Regions from separate parts of the Micromonospora sp. RTBAU3-60 genome, predicted to be linked through region 2. Evidence: riboswitches for the same ligand, from Rfam matches in the RefSeq annotation. Region 2 holds a riboswitch; the other holds the start of a gene.
The links. A riboswitch is a leader RNA that binds a small molecule or an ion and turns the genes downstream of it on or off. The one in region 2 is predicted to bind cobalamin.
Positions count from the first base shown of each region.

Region 1: linked by a shared signal. The riboswitch ahead of cobN (cobaltochelatase subunit CobN) and the one ahead of ACY34I_RS35555 (ribonucleoside-diphosphate reductase subunit alpha) in region 2 are both predicted to bind cobalamin.

Region 1 covers NZ_JBUEGB010000019.1:27,810-38,702, reverse strand. The annotation lists gene ACY34I_RS20010 (glycosyltransferase 87 family protein) at 1-1,474, opposite strand, end outside; gene ACY34I_RS20005 (MBL fold metallo-hydrolase) at 1,531-2,220, opposite strand; cobalamin riboswitch at 2,565-2,694, shown strand; gene cobN (cobaltochelatase subunit CobN) at 3,119-6,793, shown strand; partial or broken gene ACY34I_RS19995 (VWA domain-containing protein) at 6,823-9,102, shown strand; gene cobO (cob(I)yrinic acid a,c-diamide adenosyltransferase) at 9,174-9,785, shown strand; gene ACY34I_RS19985 (cobyrinate a,c-diamide synthase) at 9,779-10,893, shown strand, end outside.
Region 2 covers NZ_JBUEGB010000080.1:1,379-12,271, reverse strand. The annotation lists gene ACY34I_RS35590 (sigma-70 family RNA polymerase sigma factor) at 29-637, shown strand; gene ACY34I_RS35585 (ABC transporter ATP-binding protein) at 945-1,604, opposite strand; gene ACY34I_RS35580 (ABC transporter ATP-binding protein) at 1,601-2,611, opposite strand; gene ACY34I_RS35575 (ABC transporter permease) at 2,608-3,477, opposite strand; gene ACY34I_RS35570 (ABC transporter permease) at 3,470-4,531, opposite strand; gene ACY34I_RS35565 (ABC transporter substrate-binding protein) at 4,513-6,105, opposite strand; gene ACY34I_RS35560 (superoxide dismutase) at 6,355-6,969, opposite strand; cobalamin riboswitch at 7,276-7,493, shown strand; gene ACY34I_RS35555 (ribonucleoside-diphosphate reductase subunit alpha) at 7,632-10,031, shown strand; gene ACY34I_RS35550 (ribonucleotide-diphosphate reductase subunit beta) at 10,022-10,893, shown strand, end outside.

The sequences.
Region 1 (10,893 bases), on a different contig from region 2:
GCGACCCTGGGTAGGCGTCGAGCAGCGGGATGGCCCGGGGCGCCCCGCCCGGCGCCGAGTAGTAGGCCAACCGAGCCACCCGCGCGGAGACCACCCCGTTGACCCGGACCTTCGTCGGCTCGACGGCCGTGCCGAAGGTGACCGCCGCGTCCCCGCCGTACGCGGCGCACTCGGCGGGCCCCTGGCAGACGAAGAAGTATCGGGGGTTCGCCACGTCGTCGAGGTCGTACGCCTTGAACGTGGGGTCCGCGCCCGCCGGGAGCGGCTGCACGGCGAAGAACGCCAGCGCCGTGGCGGCGGCCACGCCCACCCGCAGCCAGGCCCGGCCGGCGGTGCGGCGGTGTGCCCGGGTGGCGGTGACCGCGACGCCGCCGAACCCGAGGAGGCAGAGCGCGCCGACGCCGAGCGCCCGGGCGTTCTCCAGCAGGAACTGCACGCCGGGCCGGGCGGACACCGGGCCCAGCGCCGCGCCGAGGGACACCACCATGGCCACCAGCAGGGCGGCGCCGGCCACCCGGCGGGCCACCCCGGACGCGCCGACCAGCAGCATGGCGGCCAGCACCGGCCAGATCTGGTGGTGGGTCCAGGACACCGGGGAGGCGGCCACGGTGGCGCAGCCGACCAGCACGGCGGCGTGCCCCGGCCGGCCGTGCCCGGCGAGCTGCCGGGCCCGCAGCAGCGCCACCGCGCAGATGACGCCCACCAGTGCGGCCCAGAGCAATGGCAGGGTGGCCGGGGCGACGCCGACGCGGAGCAGCATCCCGTGCAGCGACTGGTTGCCCAGCGACGCGAGGTCGCCGATCCGGGAGGTCTGCAACACCGTCCCGGTCCAGTAGGTCCAACTCTCCGCGGGCAGCACCGCCGCGGCGACCCCCGCCGCCGCCAGGAAGGTGGCCACCGCCCGACCGGCGTCCCGGTAACGGCCGCTGACCAGAAAGTACGCCACGAAGAGCAGCGGGGTCAGCTTGATCGCCGCGGCCAGCCCGACCAGCACCCCGCGCCAGCGGGGCGGAACCACCCCCATGCCGTCCAGCAGGGCCAGCAGCACGATGAAGATGCTCACCTGGCCGAAGCGCAGGTTGCTCTGCACCGGCGCGGAGAGCATCAGCGCCGCGGCGACCGCCGCCATGACCAGCGGCCGCCGGGACCGTTCGGGCGCCAGCACCCCACCGACCGGTACGGCGATGGCGACCACGGCCGCGACCGTCAGCAGCAGCCAGGCCACGCCCAGCACGGACTCCGGGACCACGGTGATCGGGGCCAGCACGAGCGCCGCGAACGGGGGATAGGTGAACGGGCCCCCGTTCTCCGCGACGTACCCGTACAGCGGCCGCCCGGCCCGCAGGTCGGTCAGCGCCCCGTAGTAGATGTGCAGGTCGGAGAGGTGGTCCGGGCGTCGTGCCACCAGCGCGACGGAGACCGCGGCGGCCAGCGCGAACCCGGTCCACAGCAGAATCACCCGGCGGTCCCGCATCGACCGAGGATAGGCCGGGCCGCTGCGTCGTGGGACCCCGTGCGGCGCGATGCCGGTCAGCCGGCCAGGGCAGCCCGCGCCTCGGCCAGCCGCACCGGCTCGTCGTGCGCCGAGACGTACCACTCGACGTCGTCGGTGAGCAGGCCGCGCGCCATCGCCAGATCGGGCTCGTCCTCCGGAGTACGCAGATGGGCCGGCGGCGGGTACCAGCAGTCGCCGAGCAGCAGCACCGCCGAGTCCGGCACCAGCACCACCGACGAGTCCGGGGCGTGCCGGCCGCCCACGTGCCGGACCACGACCCCGGTGGGCAGGGTCAGCTCGTCGGTGAAGGTGCGGGTCGGTGGCAGGACGGTGAAGCCCTCCCAGGAGTCGACGGCCAGGGCCCGGGCCCGGAAGCTGTGCCCGAGCCGGGGGTTCTCGCGGACCTGCTCGCGCAGGTGGCGGTGGCTCCACGGCCGGGCCGCCTCGGCGCGCAGCGGCGCGACGCCGGCCTCGTGCCCGACGATCTCGACGCCGGGCCAGGCGCAGGCGCCCCAGACGTGGTCCCAGTGGTGGTGGGTGTAGACCAGCCAGCGGGGTTCCGGCAGCCCGGCCGCGCGCAGCCCGGCCCGGATCTCGCGGGCGTGGGCCGGGCTCTGCCCCGCGTCGACGATCACACTTCCGCGCTCGTCGGCGACGACCGCCACGGTCGGGCGGACCGTGTACGGGTCCGGATCGCCGGGGAACAACCAGACCCGGCCGGCCAACGGTCGGGGCGTCAGGGTGTCGATGGCGCCATTCCTCTCGCCCGGGCGGACCTCCGGTCCGCAGTCGACCGCGATGCTATCGGCCCGATCCGTTCCCGGCCGCTCCTGCCAGCGCGGACGTGATTCCCGAACGGTGCGGGGTCAATGGGCGGAAACGCTTCCGGTGACGGGTTCCGGGCGACCGGAAATTCGCGCCGTCGGTCGATGTCCGCCATTGTGATCGGAGCTGCCCGCCAGTTCGACTGATCGACGACTGTCCATTGTCGAGGGGTGCGGAGGCAGGTCGGACCTGCCGTTGACCGGGGGGCGGAGGCTGTGGCACCATTCGCGGCCAGACGGCAGTGAAGGAAGCCGGTGTGAATCCGGCGCGGTCCCGCCACTGTCACCGGGGAGCGATCCCCCCTCGTGAGTCACGGCCGTGCGTGCGCGGTTGGAAGGCCGGGGGAGAGCGTCGATCCGGGAGCCAGGATACTTCGGCCGTCGGCGAACCCCAGGGCGTGGACACCCGAGGAGGACCCGATGCACGGCCTTTCCGCCATCGACGGTGATCGTCGTATCCGGCCGGGGCGCACCCGCGTGCCGCTGACCGCTCACCCCACCGCGCCGCGGGCCGGTGGCGGTCCCGCGTACCCGACCGTTCGCCGCGCCGCCGCTCGTCCGGGCGCCGCAGGGGCATCTGGCGTCATCGCCGAGCCCGCCGCCGAACGCGACCGCGCCGTCCACCGCTGAGTTCCGCCCCGCCGGTTTCGCCCCCGGCCGGGCGTCCCCGCCGATCCGCCGTCGGTGAACCGCCCGCCGGGCCCGCGTACCCGCTGAACCTGCGCCCATCCCCGCCCGCCGCCATCCCCGCCCGCCGCCGGCCCCGCCGCGCCGCCGGGCTCACGCTCCGGAGCCGTCCGTGCGCATCCTGCTGCTGTCCACCGCCGACACCGACCTGCTCGCCGCCCGCGCCAGCGGCGCGGACTACCGGCTGGCCAACCCCGCGCGGGTCGCCGCCGACGCCGTGCCCGCGCTGCTCGACGGCGTCGACCTGGCCGTCGTACGCCTGCTCGGCGGCCGGCAGGCGTGGCCGGACGGCCTGGCCGCGGTGCTCGCCTCCGGCGTGCCGACCGCGGTGCTCGGCGGTGAGGCGCTGCCCGACGCGGAGCTGATGGCGGCGTCCACGGTGGCCGCCGGGGTGGCCGCCGAGGCCCTCGCCTACCTGGTGGAGGGCGGCCCCGACAACCTCGCCGAGCTGGCCCGGTTCCTCTCCGACACGGTGCTGCTCACCGGCGAGGGCTTCGCCCCGCCCGCCCCCACCCCGCCCTTCGGCCTCCTCGGCCCCGACCCCGGGCCGGCGGGGGACGGGCGGCCCACCGTCGGGATCGTCTTCTACCGGGCGCACGCCCTGGCCGGGAACACCGCGTTCGTCGAGACCCTGGCCGACGCGGTCACCGCCGCCGGCGGGCACCCGCTGCCGATCTTCTGCGGCTCGCTGCGCGGGCTCACCCCCGGCGACGGGCCGATGGGCCTCTTCGCCCGCTGCGACACCCTGGTGGTGACGGTGCTGGCGGCCGGCGGCACGGTCGCCGCGGACGCCTCCGGCGGGGGCGACGAGGACGCCTGGGACGTCGGCGCGCTCGCCGCCCTGGACGTGCCGATCCTCCAGGCGCTCTGCCTGACCAGCACCCGCGACCGGTGGGCGGCCAGCGACGCCGGACTGTCCCCGCTGGACGCGGCCATGCAGGTGGCCATCCCCGAGTTCGACGGCCGGATCGTCACCGTGCCGTTCTCGTTCAAGCGGATCGACGCCGACGGGCTCTCGGTCTACGACCCGGACCGGGAGCGGGCGGCCCGGGTCGCCGGCATCGCCGTCCGGCAGGCCCGGCTGCGGCACCTGTCGAACGCCGACAAGCGGCTGGCCGTCGTGCTCAGCTCGTACCCGACAAAGCACTCCCGGGTCGGCAACGCGGTGGGCCTGGACACCCCGGCCTCGGCGGTGCGCCTGCTCGCCGCCCTCGCCGACGCCGGCTACGACCTCGGCGCCGGGCCGGTGCCGGACGACGGGGACGCGCTCATCCACGCGCTGATCGCCGCGGGCGGGCACGACGTCGAGTGGCTCACCCCGGAGCAGCTCGCCGCAGCCGAGGCCCGGGTGCCGGGGGGAACCTACCGGCGCTGGTTCGACGCGCTCCCCGCCGGGCTGCGGGAGCGGATGCGGGAGCACTGGGGCGAGCCGCCGGGGCAGCTCTACACCGACGGCGGCGACCTCGTCCTCGCCGGGCTGCGCTTCGGCAACGTGGTGCTGCTGATCCAGCCGCCCCGCGGCTTCGGGGAGAACCCGGTCGCCATCTACCACGACCCGGACCTGCCGCCCAGCCACCACTACCTGGCCGCGTACCGGTGGCTGGCCGCGCCGGTCGCCGACGGCGGCTTCGGCGCGCACGCCGTGGTCCACCTCGGCAAGCACGGCACCCTGGAATGGCTGCCCGGCAAGGGGCTCGGGCTGGCCGCCGACTGCGCCCCCGATGCGGTGCTCGGCGACCTCCCGCTGGTCTACCCGTTCATCGTCAACGACCCCGGCGAGGGCACGCAGGCCAAGCGCCGCGCCCACGCCGTCGTCGTGGACCACCTCGTCCCGCCGATGGCCCGCGCCGAGACGTACGGCGAGCTCGCCAAGCTCGAACAGCTCCTCGACGAGTACGCCACCGTGCAGGCCCTCGACCCGGCCAAGGTGCCCACGGTCCAGCGGCAGATCTGGGACCTGGTGCGGGAGGCGCAGCTGCACCACGACCTGCACCAGGCGGAGATGCCCGCCGAGGACGACTTCGACGACTTCGTGCTGCACCTGGACGGGTACCTCTGCGAGGTCAAGGACGTGCAGATCCGCGACGGCCTGCACGTGCTGGCCGAGGCGCCGACCGGCGAGGCGCGGGTCAACCTGGTCCTCGCCGTGCTGCGCGCCCCGCAGGTCTGGGGCGGCGTGCGCGCCCTGCCCGGGCTGCGCCAGGCCCTCGCCGGGCGCGTCGGCCTCGACGAGGCGGCGCTGCTCGCCGCGCCCGGGGAGCGGATCACCGTGCCGGTGGCGCTCACCGAGGCGGTCGACGGCCCGGCCGCCACCGCCGCCGACGCCGTCGACCTGATCGAGGCCCTCGCCCGCCGGCTGGTCCTCGGCATGGAGACGCTCGGCTGGGACGGCGCCAAGGCGGACGCGGTGGTCCAGGAGGTGGTCGGCGGGGCCGTGCCCGACGCCGCCGAGGTGCTGCGCTTCGCCGCCCGCGAGGTGGTGCCGCGGCTGGACCGCACCACCGACGAGATCGGCCGGGTGCTCGGCGCGCTCGACGGCCGGTTCGTCCCGCCCGGCCCGTCCGGGTCACCCACCCGGGGACTGGTCAACGTGCTGCCCACCGGCCGCAACTTCTACTCCGTCGACCCGAAGGCCATTCCCAGCCGCAACGCCTGGGACGTCGGGGTGGCGCTCGCCGACTCGCTGCTCGCCCGGCACCGCGCCGACACCGGGGCGTACCCCCGCTCGGTCGGGCTCACCGTCTGGGGGACCAGCGCCATGCGCACCCAGGGTGACGACATCGCCGAGATTCTCGCCCTGCTCGGCTGCCGGCCCACCTGGGACGAGGGATCCCGGCGGGTCACCGGCGTCGAGGTGGTGCCGCTGGCCGAACTCGGCCGCCCGCGGATCGACGTCACCGTCCGCATCTCCGGCTTCTTCCGGGACGCCTTCCCGCACGTGGTCGCCCTGATCGACGACGCGGTCCGGCGGGTCGCCGCGCTCGACGAACCGGCCTCGGACAACTACGTGAAGGCACACGTGGACGCGGACGTCGCCGAGCACGGCGACGAACGGCGGGCCACCGCCCGCGTCTTCGGCTCGAAACCAGGGGCGTACGGGGCCGGGCTGCTGCCGCTCATCGACGCCCGGAACTGGCGTACCGACGCCGACCTCGCCGAGGTGTACGCGGTCTGGGGCGGCTACGCGTACGGGGCCGGGCTGGACGGGCGGGAGGCGCGGGCCGACATGGAACGCTCCTTCGCCCGGATCGCCGTCGCCGTGAAGAACCAGGACACCCGCGAGCACGACATCGTCGACTCCGACGACTACTTCCAGTACCACGGCGGGATGGTGGCGATGGTCCGCCACCTCACCGGCGCCGCCCCGGCCGCGTACGTCGGCGACTCGGCGCTGCCGCACGACGTGCGTACCCGCACCCTCGGCGAGGAGACCCGCCGGGTGTTCCGGGCCCGGGTGGTCAACCCGCGCTGGATCGCCGCGATGCGCCGGCACGGCTACAAGGGCGCCTTCGAGTTGGCTGCCACCGTGGACTACCTGTTCGGCTACGACGCCACCGCCGGGGTCGTCGACGACTGGATGTACGAGCGGCTCGCCGAGGCGTACCTGTTCGACGACACGACGCGCGCCTTCCTGGCGGAGTCCAACCCGTGGGCGCTGCGCGGCATCGCCGAGCGCCTGCTCGAGGCCGCCGAGCGTGGGCTGTGGGCCGCGCCCGAGCCGGCCACCCTCGACCGGCTGCACGAGACATACCTGGCCAGCGAGGGCGACCTGGAGGACCAACAGTGACCGCATATCCGTTCAGCGCGGTGCTCGGCATGGCCGAGATGCGCCTCGCCCTGCTGCTCAACGCGGTCAGCCCGGCCATCGGCGGGGTGCTCGTCCGCGGCGAGAAGGGCACCGCCAAGTCCACCGCCGTCCGGGCCCTGGCCGCGCTGCTGCCCCTGGTCGACCGGGTCGACGGGTGCCGCTTCGCCTGCGACCCGGCCGCCCCGGACCCGGGCTGCCCGGACGGGCCGCACCCGACCGGGTCGGCCGCCGAGCGCCGCCCGGCCCGCCTGGTCGAGCTGCCGGTCGGCGCCGCCGAGGACCGGGTGGTCGGCTCGCTCGACCTGGAACGCGCCCTCGCCGAGGGGGTACGCGCCTACGAGCCCGGCCTGCTCGCCGACGCCCACCGCGGCGTGCTCTACGTCGACGAGGTCAACCTGCTCCACGACCACCTGGTCGACCTGCTCCTGGACGCCGCCGCGATGGGCCGCTGCCACGTCGAGCGGGAGGGCGTCTCGGTCAGCCACGCCGCCCGGTTCCTGCTGGTCGGCACCATGAACCCGGAGGAGGGGGAGCTGCGCCCACAGCTGCTCGACCGGTTCGGGCTCACCGTCGAGGTGGCCGCCAGCCGTGACCCCGCCGTACGCGTCGAGGTGGTCCGCCGCCGGCTCGCCGCCGACGCCGACCCGGCCGGCTTCGCCGCCCGCTGGGCCGACGAGGACGCCGAGGTGGCCCGCCGGGTCGCCGCCGCCCGCCACCGATTGCCCGCCGTGGCGCTGCCCGACGCGGCGCTGCGCCAGATCGCCGAGGTCTGCGCCGCGTTCGACGTGGACGGCATGCGTGCCGACATCGTCACCGCGCGGACCGCCGTCGCCCACGCCGCCTGGCAGGGCCGGGACCGGGTGACCGCCGAGGACGTCCGGGTCGCCGCCCGGCTCGCCCTGCCGCACCGCCGCCGGCGGGACCCCTTCGACACGCCGGGCCTCGACGAGCAGCGCCTGGACGAGGCGCTGCGCCGGGCCCGGGACGAGCACCCGGACGACGACCCGGACGACGACGGCCCGGGCGGCGGATCCCGCCCGGACGGCGGTCCCGGCGGGCCGGCCGGCGGCCCCACCGACGACCTGGGCGGGGGAGCCGAGAGCGGGGCGCCCGACGGGCGGGGCTCGGGCGAGCGCCCGGGTGCGCCGGATGACGGGCGACGGACCGGCCGGGACGGCCAGCCCGGCGGGTCCGGCGACGACGGCCACGGCGGGGTCGAGTGCGACGACCGGTTCGACCGGTCGGGCGGCAACGGCTGGGGCGGGTCCGGCGGCGACGCGTCCGCTTCCGACGGGCCCGGCCGAGCGGGCGACGCCGACGGGTTCGGCGGGGACCCCGACGCCGATCGGCGCGGCTGCGCGGGTGATGACGCCCCGGGCCAGGGCGCCGACCGGAACGGGCCGGGTGCCCGGCGGGCCCGGTCCGCCGGCCGGCCGGGGGAGCCGGACGGCGCCGGGCGGCCCGGCACGGTGGCCGTACCCGATCGGGGGCTGCGGGCGCGGCTGCTGACCGCGCCCGGAGTGGGCGAGGGGGTGCCCGGCCGACGCTCCCCGGCGCGCACCGGGCGCGGCCGGACCACGGGCGCCCGGGTGCCCGCCGGACGGCCCGGCGCGCTGCACCTGCCGGCCACCGTCCGGGCCGCCGCCCCGCACCAGGCCGCCCGTGGCCGGCACGACGGGCCGCTGCGGCTGCACCCGGACGACCTGCGCGAGGCGGTCCGCGAGGGACGCGAGGGAAACCTCGTCCTGTTCCTGGTCGACGCCAGCGGGTCGATGGGCGCCCGGCAGCGGATGAGCGCCGTCAAGGGTGCGGTGCTCGCCCTGCTCACCGACGCGTACCAGCGCCGGGACAAGGTGGCCGTGGTCGCCTTCCGGGGCGCCGGGGCGCACACCCTGCTGCCGGCCACCTCCTCGGTGCTGGCCGCCTCGACCCGGCTGGCCGAGCTGCCCACCGGCGGGCGTACCCCACTCGCCGAGGGACTGCTCGCGGCGGCCGAGCTGCTCCGGGTGGAGCGGCTGCGCGACCCGAAGCGGCGCCCGCTGGTCCTGGTCGTCACCGACGGGCGGGCCACCGCCGGAGCGCGCCCGCTCGACCGGGCCGCCCGGGCGGCCGCGGTGCTCGCCGCGACCGGCGCCCCCTGCGTGGTCGTCGACTGCGAGTCCGGCCCGGTCCGCCTCGGCCTGGCCCGCCGCCTCGCCGCCCAGCTCCGCGCCCCCCACCACCCCCTAGCCGCCGTGACCACGGATCCGCTCGTCGGCCTCGCCGCCAATGGAGATCTTGGTGAGAAAAGGCCCCTGGAGGGGCCATTTCCGACCAAGATCCGCGCCGCCGCCGCCCCGACCACCAGGAGTGCCCGCTGATGCCGCAGGGGAAGCCGACCCACGTGCCCGCCGACGGGCTGACCACCCGGCAGCGGCGGAACCGGCCGCTGCTCATCGTCCACACCGGACAGATGAAAGGGAAGTCGACCGCGGCCTTCGGGCTGGCGCTGCGGGCCTGGACGGCCGGCCTGCCGATCGGCGTGTTCCAGTTCGTCAAGAGCGCCAAGTGGCGGGTGGGGGAGGAGAACGCCTTCCGCGCCCTCGGCGAACTGCACGCGCGCACCGGCCAGGGCGCCCCGGTGACCTGGCACAAGATGGGCGAGGGCTGGTCCTGGATCCAGCGCGGCGAGGTTGCCGACCACGCCGCCGACGCCAGGGAGGGCTGGCGGCAGATCCAGCGCGACCTGGCCGCCCAGCGCTACGGCCTCTACGTGCTCGACGAGTTCACCTACCCGATGACGTGGGGCTGGGTCGACGTCGACGAGGTGGTCGAGACGCTGCGCAACCGGCCCGGCTTCCAGCACGTGGTGATCACCGGCCGCAACGCCGACCCGCGGCTGGTCGAGGCGGCCGACCTGGTCGCCGAACTGACCAAGGTCAAGCATCCGATGGACGCCGGCCAGAAGGGCCAGAAGGGCATCGAATGGTGACCCCGCCGCCCGGCCCGGCGGACCCGTGGGCGCTGCCCCGGCTGGTCGTCGCCGCCCCGGCCAGCGGACACGGCAAGACCACCGTGGCCACCGGGCTGCTCGCCGCGCTGCGCCGCCGGGGCCTCACGGTCAGCCCGCACAAGGTCGGCCCCGACTACATCGACCCCGGCTACCACGCCCTCGCCGCCGGCCGCCCCGGCCGCAACCTCGACCCCTGGCTGGTCGGGCCGGAGCGGATCGCCCCGCTGCTGCGCCACGGCGCCAGCGTCCCCACCCCCGCCGACGTCGCCGTCGTCGAGGGGGTGATGGGGCTGCACGACGGCGCCGTGGGGCGCGGCGCGTACGCCTCCACCGCGCACGTCGCCCGGCTCGTCGCGGCGCCGGTGCTGCTGGTCCTGGACACCACCGCGCAGGGCCGGTCCGCCGCCGCGCTGGTGCTCGGCATGCGCGCCTTCGACCCGGAGGTGCGGATCGGCGGGGTGATCCTCAACCGGGTCGGCTCGCCCCGGCACGAGACCCTGCTGCGCGACGCGCTCGCCGAGGTGGGCGTACCGGTGCTCGGGGCGGTGACCCGGGCCGCCGAGGTGAGCGCCCCCGCGCGCCACCTCGGGCTGGTGCCGGTGGCCGAACGGGCGCCCGAGTCCGTCGCCGTGGTGGCCGCGCTCGCCGACCTGGTCACGTCCACCGTGGACCTCGACGCCGTGCTCGACCTGGCGCGTACCGCGCCGCCGCTGACCGAGCCGGCCTGGGACCCGGTCGCCGCCGTGGGCGGGCCCGCCGGCACCGCCCGCCCGGTCGTCGCGGTCGCCGGCGGCCCGGCCTTCACCTTCTCGTACGCGGAGACCGCCGAACTGCTCACCGCGGCCGGCGCGGACGTGGTGACCGTCGACCCGCTGCGCGACCCGACCCTGCCGCCCGGCACCCGGGCCGTGGTGGTCGGTGGCGGCTTCCCCGAGGTGTACGCCGACGCCCTCGCCGGCAACGCCGCGCTCCGCGCCGAGCTGGCCGGGTTCGCCGGTCCGATCGTCGCCGAGTGCGCCGGGCTGCTCTACCTCGGCCGCGCCCTGGACGGGGTACCGATGTGCGGACGGCTCGACCACACCGCCCG
Region 2 (10,893 bases):
GACACCGGGCTGCCCAACCCACGGCGGGATGGCGGCCGCGAAACATCGGCAGCGTGGAGGACCGGACGTGGACGACAAGACACGCACGACCCGGTTGGCCCTTGCCGCCGGTCAAGGCGACCAGGCCGCGGCGGCCGCGTTCATCCGCGCCACCCAGCAGCAGGTATGGCGGCTCATCGCCCACCTCGCCGGGCCGAACGAGGCCGACGACCTGACCCAGGAAACCTACCTGCGGGCGCTGCGCAGCCTGCCCAAGTTCACCGCCGCCTCCTCCGCCCGCACCTGGCTGTTCGTGATCGCCCGGCGGGTCGTCGTCGACCACCACCGCGCCGCAGCCGCCCGACCCCAGCCAGCCCCACTGGAGGATTCGCACGCCGCTACACACTCGCGAGCCGCCCGTGGCTTCCCGGTCGAGGACAAGGTCATCCTGTGGCGGCTCCTGGACCACCTCTCACCCGAGCGGCGGGAAGCATTCGTCGCCACGCAGGTGCTCGGCCTCTCGTACGCCGAAGCCGCAGAGGTCTGCGATTGCCCCGTCGGCACGATCCGGTCCAGGGTCGCCCGCGCCCGCGACGACCTCGTCACCGCCATGGCCGATGCCGACATCACCGACAGCCGGGAACGCCGCTCGAGCTGACCTGGCGGGGGCCATCTCCCCAACGACAACCCGCTACGGCGAGGGGCAGCGGTCGGAGACGAGGCCGACAGTGGCCAGGCGGTTTCGGCGAGTGTTGTCGGCGTTCGATGTGGCGTTACGAGGACTCCCACTGGCTCGGTTCGGCGATGTCCGCTGATCCGCTGGATCCTCCTACGCCCCCGCTCCCAGGCGGCGGCCGCGGTCATCACCGGATCCGTTCGTGTGCCGTTGCGCGAGCCGTCGCCACTGGTCGCCGGTGGGCCACAGCCCTGCACGCGTGAGCAGTTGGGCGACGCCGAGGCGGGGTCTACCGGTTAACGGGCAGGTCGAGGGTTCGGGTGGCCCAGCGGGCCATCAGGGCAGGGTCGTGGGTGATGAGCAGGACCCCTGCGGCGTGTTGGCGTTGGTAGTCGGTGATGACGGCGGCGAGGTGGGCCTGGGTGGAGGCGTCGAGCATGGCGGTGGCTTCGTCGCAGATGAGGTAGTCGGGCTGGTGGACGAGTGCGCGGGCCAGGCAGGCGCGTTGCAGTTGGCCGTCGCTGACGGCGTGTGGGCGCCGGGTGAGCAGGTCCGGGGTGAGTCCGACGAGGTCGGCCAGTTCCGCCGCGCGCATGGCCGCGTCTTGCCTTGGGGTGCCGGTAGCGCGCAGTGGTTCGGCGATGATGTCGGCGAGGGTGAGCCGGGGGTCGGTGGCGGCGCGGGGGCTCTGGAACAGGATCGCGACCCGGGTCCGCATTGCGGCGGGCAGCCGGTGCCTGACGCCGACGACGGGCTTGCCGTCGAGGGTGATGTGCCCGGTGTCGGGGGCGTGCAGGAGGGCGAGGACCCGGGCGAGGGTGGATTTGCCGCTGCCCGACGGACCACGTAGGCCGACTGTCTCTTTAGGAGAGATGTGCAGGTCGACGCGGTCGAGGACGCGTTGCCGGCCGTAGGAGGCGGTGACCTGGTGCGCGGCGAGGCCGGTCATGCCCGCACTCCGGTGGTCAGGGGGTGGTGGCAGGCGACCCGGCCGGCACCGTCCCCGCTCGGGCCGGGCGGGTCGTGGCAGACGTCGGTGGCGTGGTCGCAGCGTGGGGCGAACGCGCACCCGGTGGGCAGGTCGGTGAGCATGGGCGGGTGGCCGGGGACGGGTCGGAAGGCCCGCTCCGGTAGGGCGTCGAGCAGCCCGGCGGTGTAGGGGTGGGCCGGTGCGGTGAACAGGGCGTCGGTCGGGCGGTGTTCGACGATGCGGCTGGCGTACATGACGGCGATGGTGTCGGCGACTCGACGGGCGGCGGTGAGGTCGTGGGTGATGAGCACAACGGCCGCGCCGGTGTCGCAGCGGCGGCGTAGCAGGTCGAGGGTGTGGTCGACCAGCGGCCGGTCCAGGCCGGTGGTGGGTTCGTCGGCCAGCAGCAGCGGCGGCTCGGGGGCGAGGGCGAGCGCGGTGGCCAGGCGTTGCGCCGTTCCGCCGGACAGTTCGTGGGGGTACCGGTCGAGGTCAGCCGGGTCGAGGCCGACGTCGGCGGCAAGCCGGTCGGCGGCTGGTGTGGCGTCGCGTCGGGGGTGGCCGTGGGCACGCAGAGTCTCCTCCAGCAGCCGCCTTCCGGTGCGGACCGGAGTGAGGGCGGTGGCGGGGCTCTGCGGCACCAGCCCGACCTGGCGTCCCCGCACCACACGGGACAGGTGGCGTTCACCGCAGCCGATCAGGTCGATCGGCTCGCCGGTGGGTGGGTGCAGGCGGGCGTGGCCGGTGACGGTGGCGTTGCCCGGTAGCAGACCGAGCAGGGCGTGGGCGAGCACGGACTTGCCGCACCCGGACTCGCCGACGACCGCGACGAGTTCCCCGGGGTGCACCTGCAGGCGCAGGTCGGTGACGGCGTGGACCACGGCGTCGCGGAGCCGGAACTGGACGGTCAGCCCGTCGACCTCCAGCAGGGCGGGTACGTGGTGGGTGACGTTGATGTCGGGGATGGCCGGGGCGCTGGTGGTCACAGGTGCAGCTCCGCTCGGACGCGGGGGTCGAGGAGGTCACGCCACCGGCTGGTGAGGGTGGCCAGGGCGAGGGTGACGGCGACCAGGACGAGGCCGGGGACGATGCTGGCCCACCAGGCGCCGGTGAGCAGCGACCGCTGCCCATCGTTGATCATGTTGCCGATCGACGCCAGGTGCGGGGGCAGTCCGAGGCCGAGGAAGGACAGGGCGGTCTCGTGCCAGACGGCGTGCGGCACCATCAGCGTGGTCGCCAGCGCCAGCCGGGGCAGCACGTGCGGCAGCAGGTGCCGGGTGAGCACCCGGACCCGGCTGGCCCCGCCGGAGACGGCGGCGTCGATGAACGGGCGGGTGCGCAGGCTGAGCAGTTCGGAACGGACGATGCGGGCGGTGGACAGCCAGTGGGTCAGCCCGATGGACAGGATCACCGCGCCGAGGCTGGGGCGCAGCATCGCCACGATGAAGATGCCCAGCAGCAGGTGCGGCAACGCCGCGATGGTGTCGACCGCCCGCATCAGTACCCGGTCGACCAGCCCGCCGACGGTGCCGGCAACCGCGCCGACGAGGCCGCCGATGACAGTGGCCACGAGCGCGGCGACCGCGCCGACGAGCAGGGAGACCCGCAGCCCGTAGAGGCTGCGCAGCGCCACGTCGCGGCCCAAATCGTCGGTGCCGGCCCAGTGCTGCCAGGAGGGCGCGAGTCGGGTACGCGCCAGGTCCACGGCACTCTCGTCGAGCGGCCACAGAACCGGGGCGAGCAGGCAGGCGGCGACCGCACCGACCAGCAGCGCCGCCGCGACGGTGACGCCGGCACGCCCGGCACGCAGTTTCGGCCGCCGCTGGCGGGCGGGCAGGGCAAGATCAGTCATCGAGGCGTACCCGTGGGTCGGCTGCGGCGTAGGCGAGGTCGGTGGCGAGGTTCGCGGCCAACACCACGACGGTGGTGGCCAGAGTGGTCGCGGCGAGCAGCGGGAAGTCGGCGCCCAGCGCGGCCTGCACGGTGACCGCGCCGAGACCGGGCAGGGAGAACACCGTCTCCACCAGCACCGCGCCGCCGACGAGTTCGGGCAGGTGGGTGCCGACCAGGGTGAGGAACGGCAGCAGCGCGGTACGCAGCGCGTGGCCGAACAGGACGGTGCGGCCGGGCAGGCCCCGGGCGCGGGCGGCGAGGACGTGGTCGTCGCGGAGGCTGTCGGCGACCGCGTCGCGGATGAACAGTACGAACCACGGCGCCTGGGAGATCGCCAGGACGGCCACCGGCAGGATCAGGTGCCGCGCCACGTCGGCGGGGTCCGTGCCGGTGGCGGTGACGTCGGTGAGCCCACCGGCAGGCAGCCATCCCAGGCTGAGGGCGAACACGGCGATCGCGGCCAGACCGATCCAGAACACCGGCATCGACTGCACCGCGTACGCGGTGGCGCGCAGCCCCCGGTCGAACCAGCCGCCACGCCGGTATGCGGCGAAGGTACCCAGCAGCAGGCTCGCCACAAGGACGAGCGCGAGAGCGGCGCCGACGAGCAGCAGGGTCCAGCCGGCGCGGGCGGCCAGCACCGAGGTGACCGGCTCGTGCCGGCTGGTCGACCAGCCCAGGTCACCGCGGAGCAGGTTGCCGACCCACCGGGCGTACTGCACCGGCAGCGGGTCGTCGACTCCCCAGTTCGCGCGGATCTGGGCCAGGTTCTCTTCGCTGGTGGTGAACGCTGCCGCGCCCGCGTACTGCTGGGCGGGGTCGATCGGGGAGGCCGCGCCGAGGGCGAACATCCCCACACTGGTGGCCGCGAGCACGGGTACGGCGACCAGGAGCCGGCGGCGGACCAGCGCGCCGGCACCCGCCAACCTCCGCCGGCGGGCCGGAGCCTTCGACTGGGCCGTCGCCGTCGGCTCGCCGACCGGGGTGGTCGCGGTCACGGCTTCTTCGTCCACGTGTGGACGTTCCACCAGAGGCTGTTGGCGACGTCGTGCTCGTGCGGTTCGACCCGTGGTGTCACCCCGGCCACCGTGTCCTTCACCACGTAGGTGTGCTGCAGGTAGGTGAGGAACACCCACGGCACGTCGGCGGCGAGCTGCTTCTGGAACGTGGCGTAGGCGGCTTTACGGGCGGCGGGGTCGGCGTCGTCACGGCCGTCCTGCAGCGCCTTATCAACGACCGGGGACTTGTATGAGCCGGGGTTGAAGAAGCCCTGGCCGGCGAACTCGGACCGGAACAGCTTGTAGGAGACGAAGTCCGGGTCGTACGGGGTGCCGTGTCCCATGATCAGGGCGTCGGTCTTCATCCGCGGGGTCATCGCGTCCCAGGTCAGCCCTTCGGGCGTCACCTTGATGCCGGCCTTCTTCGCGTCGGCGGTGACCGCGAGGGCCAGTTCCTTGCGCAGGCTGTCGGTGGCGGGATACATGAGCGTGAACGTGGCCTGCCGGGTGCCCTTGACCCGGACGCCGTCCGGGCCTGGCTTCCAGCCGGCGGCGTCGAGGGCGGCGGTCGCGGCAGCCAGGTCGGCGGCGGCTTTGCCGGCAATGGACGGTTCGGCGAACTCCGAGGACGGCGGCACCGGCCCGAACGCCGGCTCCCCCGCCCCGCCGAGCACGCCGGCCGCCATCGCCTGGCGGTCCACCGCCGCGTTGAGCGCCCGCCGCACCGCCAGGTCGCCGGTGACCGGGTTGCCCATCGGCAGCATCACGCCCCGGTAGTCGGCGGTGGGCACCCGCTGCACCCGGTACCCGCCCTGTTTGTCGAACCCGGCGGCCAGTTTCGGCGCCAGCTCCGCCGCGTCGAACTCCCCCGCCCGCATCCGCTGGGCACGCACGTTGTCGTCGGCGACGAACGCCACCACCACACCCGAGTTTGCCGGCCTGCCACCCCAGTACTTCTCGTTGGCCGCGAGCACGAGCCGGTCTCCCGGCGTCCACGACGTCACCCGGTAGGGGCCGGTCCCGACGGGCTTGCGGTTGAACTCGGCGGTGTTGACGTCCTTACCGGCCAAGGCTTTCGCGGGCACGATGCCCAGCGCCAACCGCTGCAGGAACGGCGCGTAGGCGTACTTCAGGGTGAACACCACGGTCGACGGGTCCGGCGCGGCGGCCGAGACGAGCATGTCCAGATCCGAGCGCAGAGTGGAGTCGACCTTCGGGTCCAGCACCGTCCGATAGGTGAAGACGACGTCCTGGGCGGTCAACGGGCTGCCGTCATGAAACAGGACCCCGTCGCGTAGCTTCGCCGTGACCGTCTTCCCGTCCGCCGACACGGTGGGCAGCTCCCGGGCCAGCGCCGGCACCAGCTGGTTGCGAGCATCGCGGGCCACCAGACCGTCGAAGATCAACGAACCGCCGTCGACGCCATAGTTCAGCACGGGGTTCAGGGTGTCCGGCTCACCCGAGGTCGCCACGACCAGCGTTCCGGCACCGCGCGCGGCGTCCGTCGGGATCGCCGGCGACGAGCAGCCGGCTGCGACCAGGACGGCGGCGGCCAGCGCCGTCACTCGGGTGGACAGAGGCTTACCCATGATGTGCTCCTGTGGTTGCGGAGGCCACGGCCACTCGTGCCGAGCCGATGGAACAGAGTGCGTGACTGGTCGGGCTAGCAGTCGCGTTTGCCGACCGTGCCCACGGGGATTGCTCAGGCCGGTGGCGGCTGCGCCGCGTCGACGACTTGCAAGGCCAACTCCTGAACCAGCCCATCCCGGGACTGGACGGCTGGCCGGACCAGCGCGAGGACGAGTCCCGTCGCGACCGGGACAGGCCCGGCACGCCGGTCACGGCTTCGGCGAAGCCGCGCGGGCAGCGTCGAAGCGGGCGGTGACGTCGGCCCAGTTCACCAGGTCCCACAGCCGGTCCACGTAGTCCGGACGCACGTTGCGGTACTGCAGGTAGTAGGCGTGCTCCCAGGCGTCGAAGACCAGCAACGGGGTGCTGCCGTGCCCGACGTTGCCGTGGTGGTCGTACACCTGCTCCACGATCAGCCGCCGGCCGAGCGGCTCCCAGGCCAGCACACCCCAGCCGGAGCCCTGCACGCCCTTCGTCGCCGCGGACAGCTGTCCGGCGAAACCGTCGAACGAGCCGAAGTGCTCGTCGATCGCGGCGGCCAGCTCCCCGTCCGGGCGGTCACCACCTTCTGGGGACAGGTTGTTCCAGAAGATCGAGTGCAGCACGTGCCCGGACAGGTTGAACGCGAGGGCCTTCTCCAACCCGACCAGTGCCGCGAAGTCACCCTTGTCCCGCGCCTCGGCCAACTGGTCCAGGGTGTCGTTGCTGCCCTTCACGTACGCCGCGTGGTGCTTGCTGTGGTGCAGCTCCAGGATCTCGCCGGACATCGCCGGCTCCAGCGCACCGTAGTCGTACGGCATGTCGGGCAGCGTGTAGACGCCCACCGGCCGGGCTCCTTCCTCATTGGCGACCGCGCAGCGGGCAGGTGTCCCGGCGAGGTGCGGATCATCGCGAGCCGGAACGCCCGCCCACTGCTGCCAGCATTACGTAGTTGCCAAACTTTGGCAATAAGCGCCCGATCATCGGCGCGTCCGGGCACCCTCGCCAGCCGCTTCTCCGTCATGGGCAGCAGCAACCGCTCCGGCCCCGGCCACGCACCGCCGTCCCGCTGCGAACAGCGCGCAACTGTGAGACGGATCTGACACGCCGACGCGACATCTGGTGTTGCTCAACCAAGCATGCGGCCATATATGGTGTCTGACGCAGCTGGTTCGGCCGTCCTCAGCGAGGGCGGTCGAGGCAAGAGGGAACCCGGTGGGAATCCGGGACTGCCCCGCAGCGGTGAGTGGGAACGACCGCCGTCATCAGCACTGGACCATCCTCGGTCTGGGAAGCGACGGCCAGTAGGAGACCGGTTTCGTCCGGTCGTGCCCGCGAGTCCGAAGACCTGCCAGCGCGTCACACGCCCCGACCCGGCGTGTGACGGTCCGAGGCCGCGCGGGACGGCCGACGCCCACGGGACACCGCCATGCCGGCGCGTGTCCGTCGGTGTCTGCACCCCCGCGCGCCGAGGCCCATCCGGTCTCGAGCTCGCGAGGAGTGAGTAGTGACAGTCACCGACGTCCACCCCGTCGTCGATGGAACGCCCGGGGATGCGGCTCTACCCGGGCAGCGGCGCGTGCAGATGCACGTCCGCAAGCGCAACGGCGACCTCGAACCGGTCGACGTCAACCGGATCGTCCGGGCGGTCGAGCGGTGGACCGCGGATCTCACCGACGTTGACCCGCTGCGGGTGGCGACCCGCACCATCAGCGGGCTGTACGACGGTGCGAGCACCGACGAGTTGGATCGGCTGTCGATCCAGACCGCGGCCGAGCTGATCGGCGAGGAACCGCAGTACTCGCGGCTCGCCGCCCGCCTGCTCGCCGGCTACGTCGACAAGGAGGTACGCGGCCAAGGCATCACCTCGTTCAGCCAGGCGATCCGCCACGGCCACGCCGAAGGGCTGATCGGCGACGACACCGCTGCGTTCGTGGCCGCCCACGCCCGCATCCTCGACGAGGCGGTCGACCTGTCCGGTGACCTGCGGTTCGAGTATTTCGGGCTGCGCACCGTCTACGACCGGTACCTGCTGCGGCACCCGACCAGCCGGCTGGTGCTGGAAACGCCGCAGTACTGGCTGCTGCGGGTGGCGTGCGGCCTGTCGCACACGCCGGACGAGGCGATCGACTTCTACCGGCTGATGTCGAGCCTGGCGTACCTGCCGAGTTCGCCGACCCTGTTCAACTCCGGCACCCGGCACACCCAGATGTCGTCCTGCTACCTGGTGGACTCGCCCCGCGACGAGCTGGACTCCATCTACCAGCGGTACGCGCAGGTGGCCAACCTGTCCAAGTTCGCCGGCGGCATCGGCATCGCGTTCTCCCGGGTCCGCTCCCGCGGGGCGCTGATTCGCGGCACGAACGGGCGGTCCAACGGCATCGTGCCGTGGCTGCGGACACTGGACGCCAGCGTCGCGGCGGTGAACCAGGGCGGCCGGCGCAAGGGCGCCGCCTGCGTCTATCTGGAGCCGTGGCACCCGGACATCGAGGAGTTCCTGCAGCTGCGGGACAACACCGGCGAGGACGCCCGGCGTACGCACAACCTGAACCTGGCGAACTGGATTCCGGACGAGTTCATGCGCCGGGTGGAGGCCGACGGGATGTGGTCGCTGTTCGACCCGGACGAGGTTCCGGAGCTGCCCGACCTGTGGGGTGAGGAGTTCGACGCCGCGTACCGGGCGGCGGAGGCGCAGGGCCGCTGGGTACGGCAGGTACCGGCCCGGGAACTGTACGGGCGGATGATGCGCACCCTCGCGCAGACCGGCAACGGGTGGATGACGTTCAAGGACGCCGCCAACCGGCTCTGCAACCAGACCGCGGAGCCCGGCAACGTGGTGCACCTGTCGAACCTGTGCACCGAGATCATCGAGGTCTCCAGCGACGCCGAGACCGCGGTGTGCAACCTGGGCTCGGTGAACCTGGCCGCCCACCTGGCCGGGGACGACCTGGACTGGGAGCGGCTGCGGCACACCGTCCGCACCGCGGTCACCTTCCTCGACCGGGTGATCGACATCAACTACTACCCGACCCCGCAGGCGGCGGCGAGCAACCCCCGCTGGCGGCCAGTCGGCCTCGGCATGATGGGCCTACAGGACGTGTTCTTCGCGCTGCGGCTGCCGTTCGACTCCCCCGCCGCGCGGGAGCTGTCCACCCGGATCAGCGAAGAGCTCTACCTGACCGCCCTCGAAACCTCCGCCGACCTTGCCGAACGGCACGGCCCGCACCCCGCCTTCGCGCAGACCCGGGCGGCGCGTGGGCAGCTGCAACCGGACCTGTGGGGTGTCACCGGCAGCCAGACCGCGCGCTGGGACGCGCTGCGGGAGCGGGTGGCCGCGCACGGGCTGCGCAACTCGCTGCTGGTCGCGATCGCCCCGACCGCCACCATCGCCTCGATCGCTGGCTGCTACGAGTGCGTCGAGCCGCAGGTGTCCAACCTGTTCAAACGCGAAACCCTCTCCGGGGAGTTCCTCCAGGTCAACACCGCCCTGGTCGCCGAACTCAAGGCCCGCGGGCTGTGGACCGAGCAAATCCGGACGGCGATCAAACGCGCCGACGGGTCCGTCCAGGAGGTCGCGGAGCTGCCGGCGGAGGTGAGGGAGCTGTTCCGCACCGCGTGGGAGCTGCCTCAGCGGGCGCTGATCGACCTGGCCGCCGCCCGTGCACCCTTCATCGACCAGTCCCAGTCGCTGAACCTGTTCCTGGCCACGCCGACGATCGGCAAGCTCTCCTCGATGTACCTGTACACCTGGAAGAGCGGGCTGAAGAGCACCTACTACCTGCGCTCCCGCCCGGCCACCCGGATCCAGCAAGCCACCGTCTCCAGCGTGATTCCCACCGTGAGCCTCGATGCGGAGGCGCTGGCCTGCTCGCTGGAAGACCCCGAGGCGTGCGAGGCATGCCAGTGACCACCCCGACCCACACCACCACGGAGACCACACCGATGCTGCTCGACCCCGGGATGGACCTCACCCTCCGCCCGATGCGCTACCCGCACTTCTTCGACCGCTTCCGCGACGCCATCCGCAACACCTGGACCGTCGAGGAGGTCGACCTGCACGCCGACCTGACCGACCTCGACCGGCTCTCCCCCGCCGAGCGCCACCTGGTCAGCCGGCTCGTCGCGTTCTTCGCCACCGGCGACACCATCGTCGCCAACAACCTCGTGCTCAACCTCTACCAGCACGTCAACAGCCCCGAAGGCCGCCTCTACCTGTCCCGGCAACTGTTCGAAGAGGCGGTGCACGTCCAGTTCTACCTCAACCTCCTCGACACCTACGTGCCCGACGAGACCGAACGCGCCGCGGCGTTCGCCGCCATCGAGAACATCCCGTCGATCCGCCGCAAGGCCGACTTCTGCTTCCGGTGGATCGACTCCCTGCACAATCTGCGCGAGCTACGGAGCAAGCAGGACCGGCGGGCGTTCCTGCTCAACCTGATCTGCTTCGCCACCTGCATCGAGGGCCTGTTCTTCTACGGCGCGTTCGCCTACGTCTATTTCCTGCGCTCCCGCGGCCTGCTGCACGGCCTCGCCTCCGGCACCAACTGGGTGTTCCGCGACGAGTCGATGCACATGGCGTTCGCCTTCGACGTCGTCGACACCGTCCGCCGGGAGGAGCCGGACCTGTTCGACGACGACCTCGCCGACCAGGTCCGGCAGATGCTCGCCGAAGCCGTCGACTGCGAGGCACAGTTCGCCGAGGACCTCCTCGGCCAAGGAGTACCCGGACTGACGCTGGTCGACATGCGCCAGTACCTCCAGCACGTCGC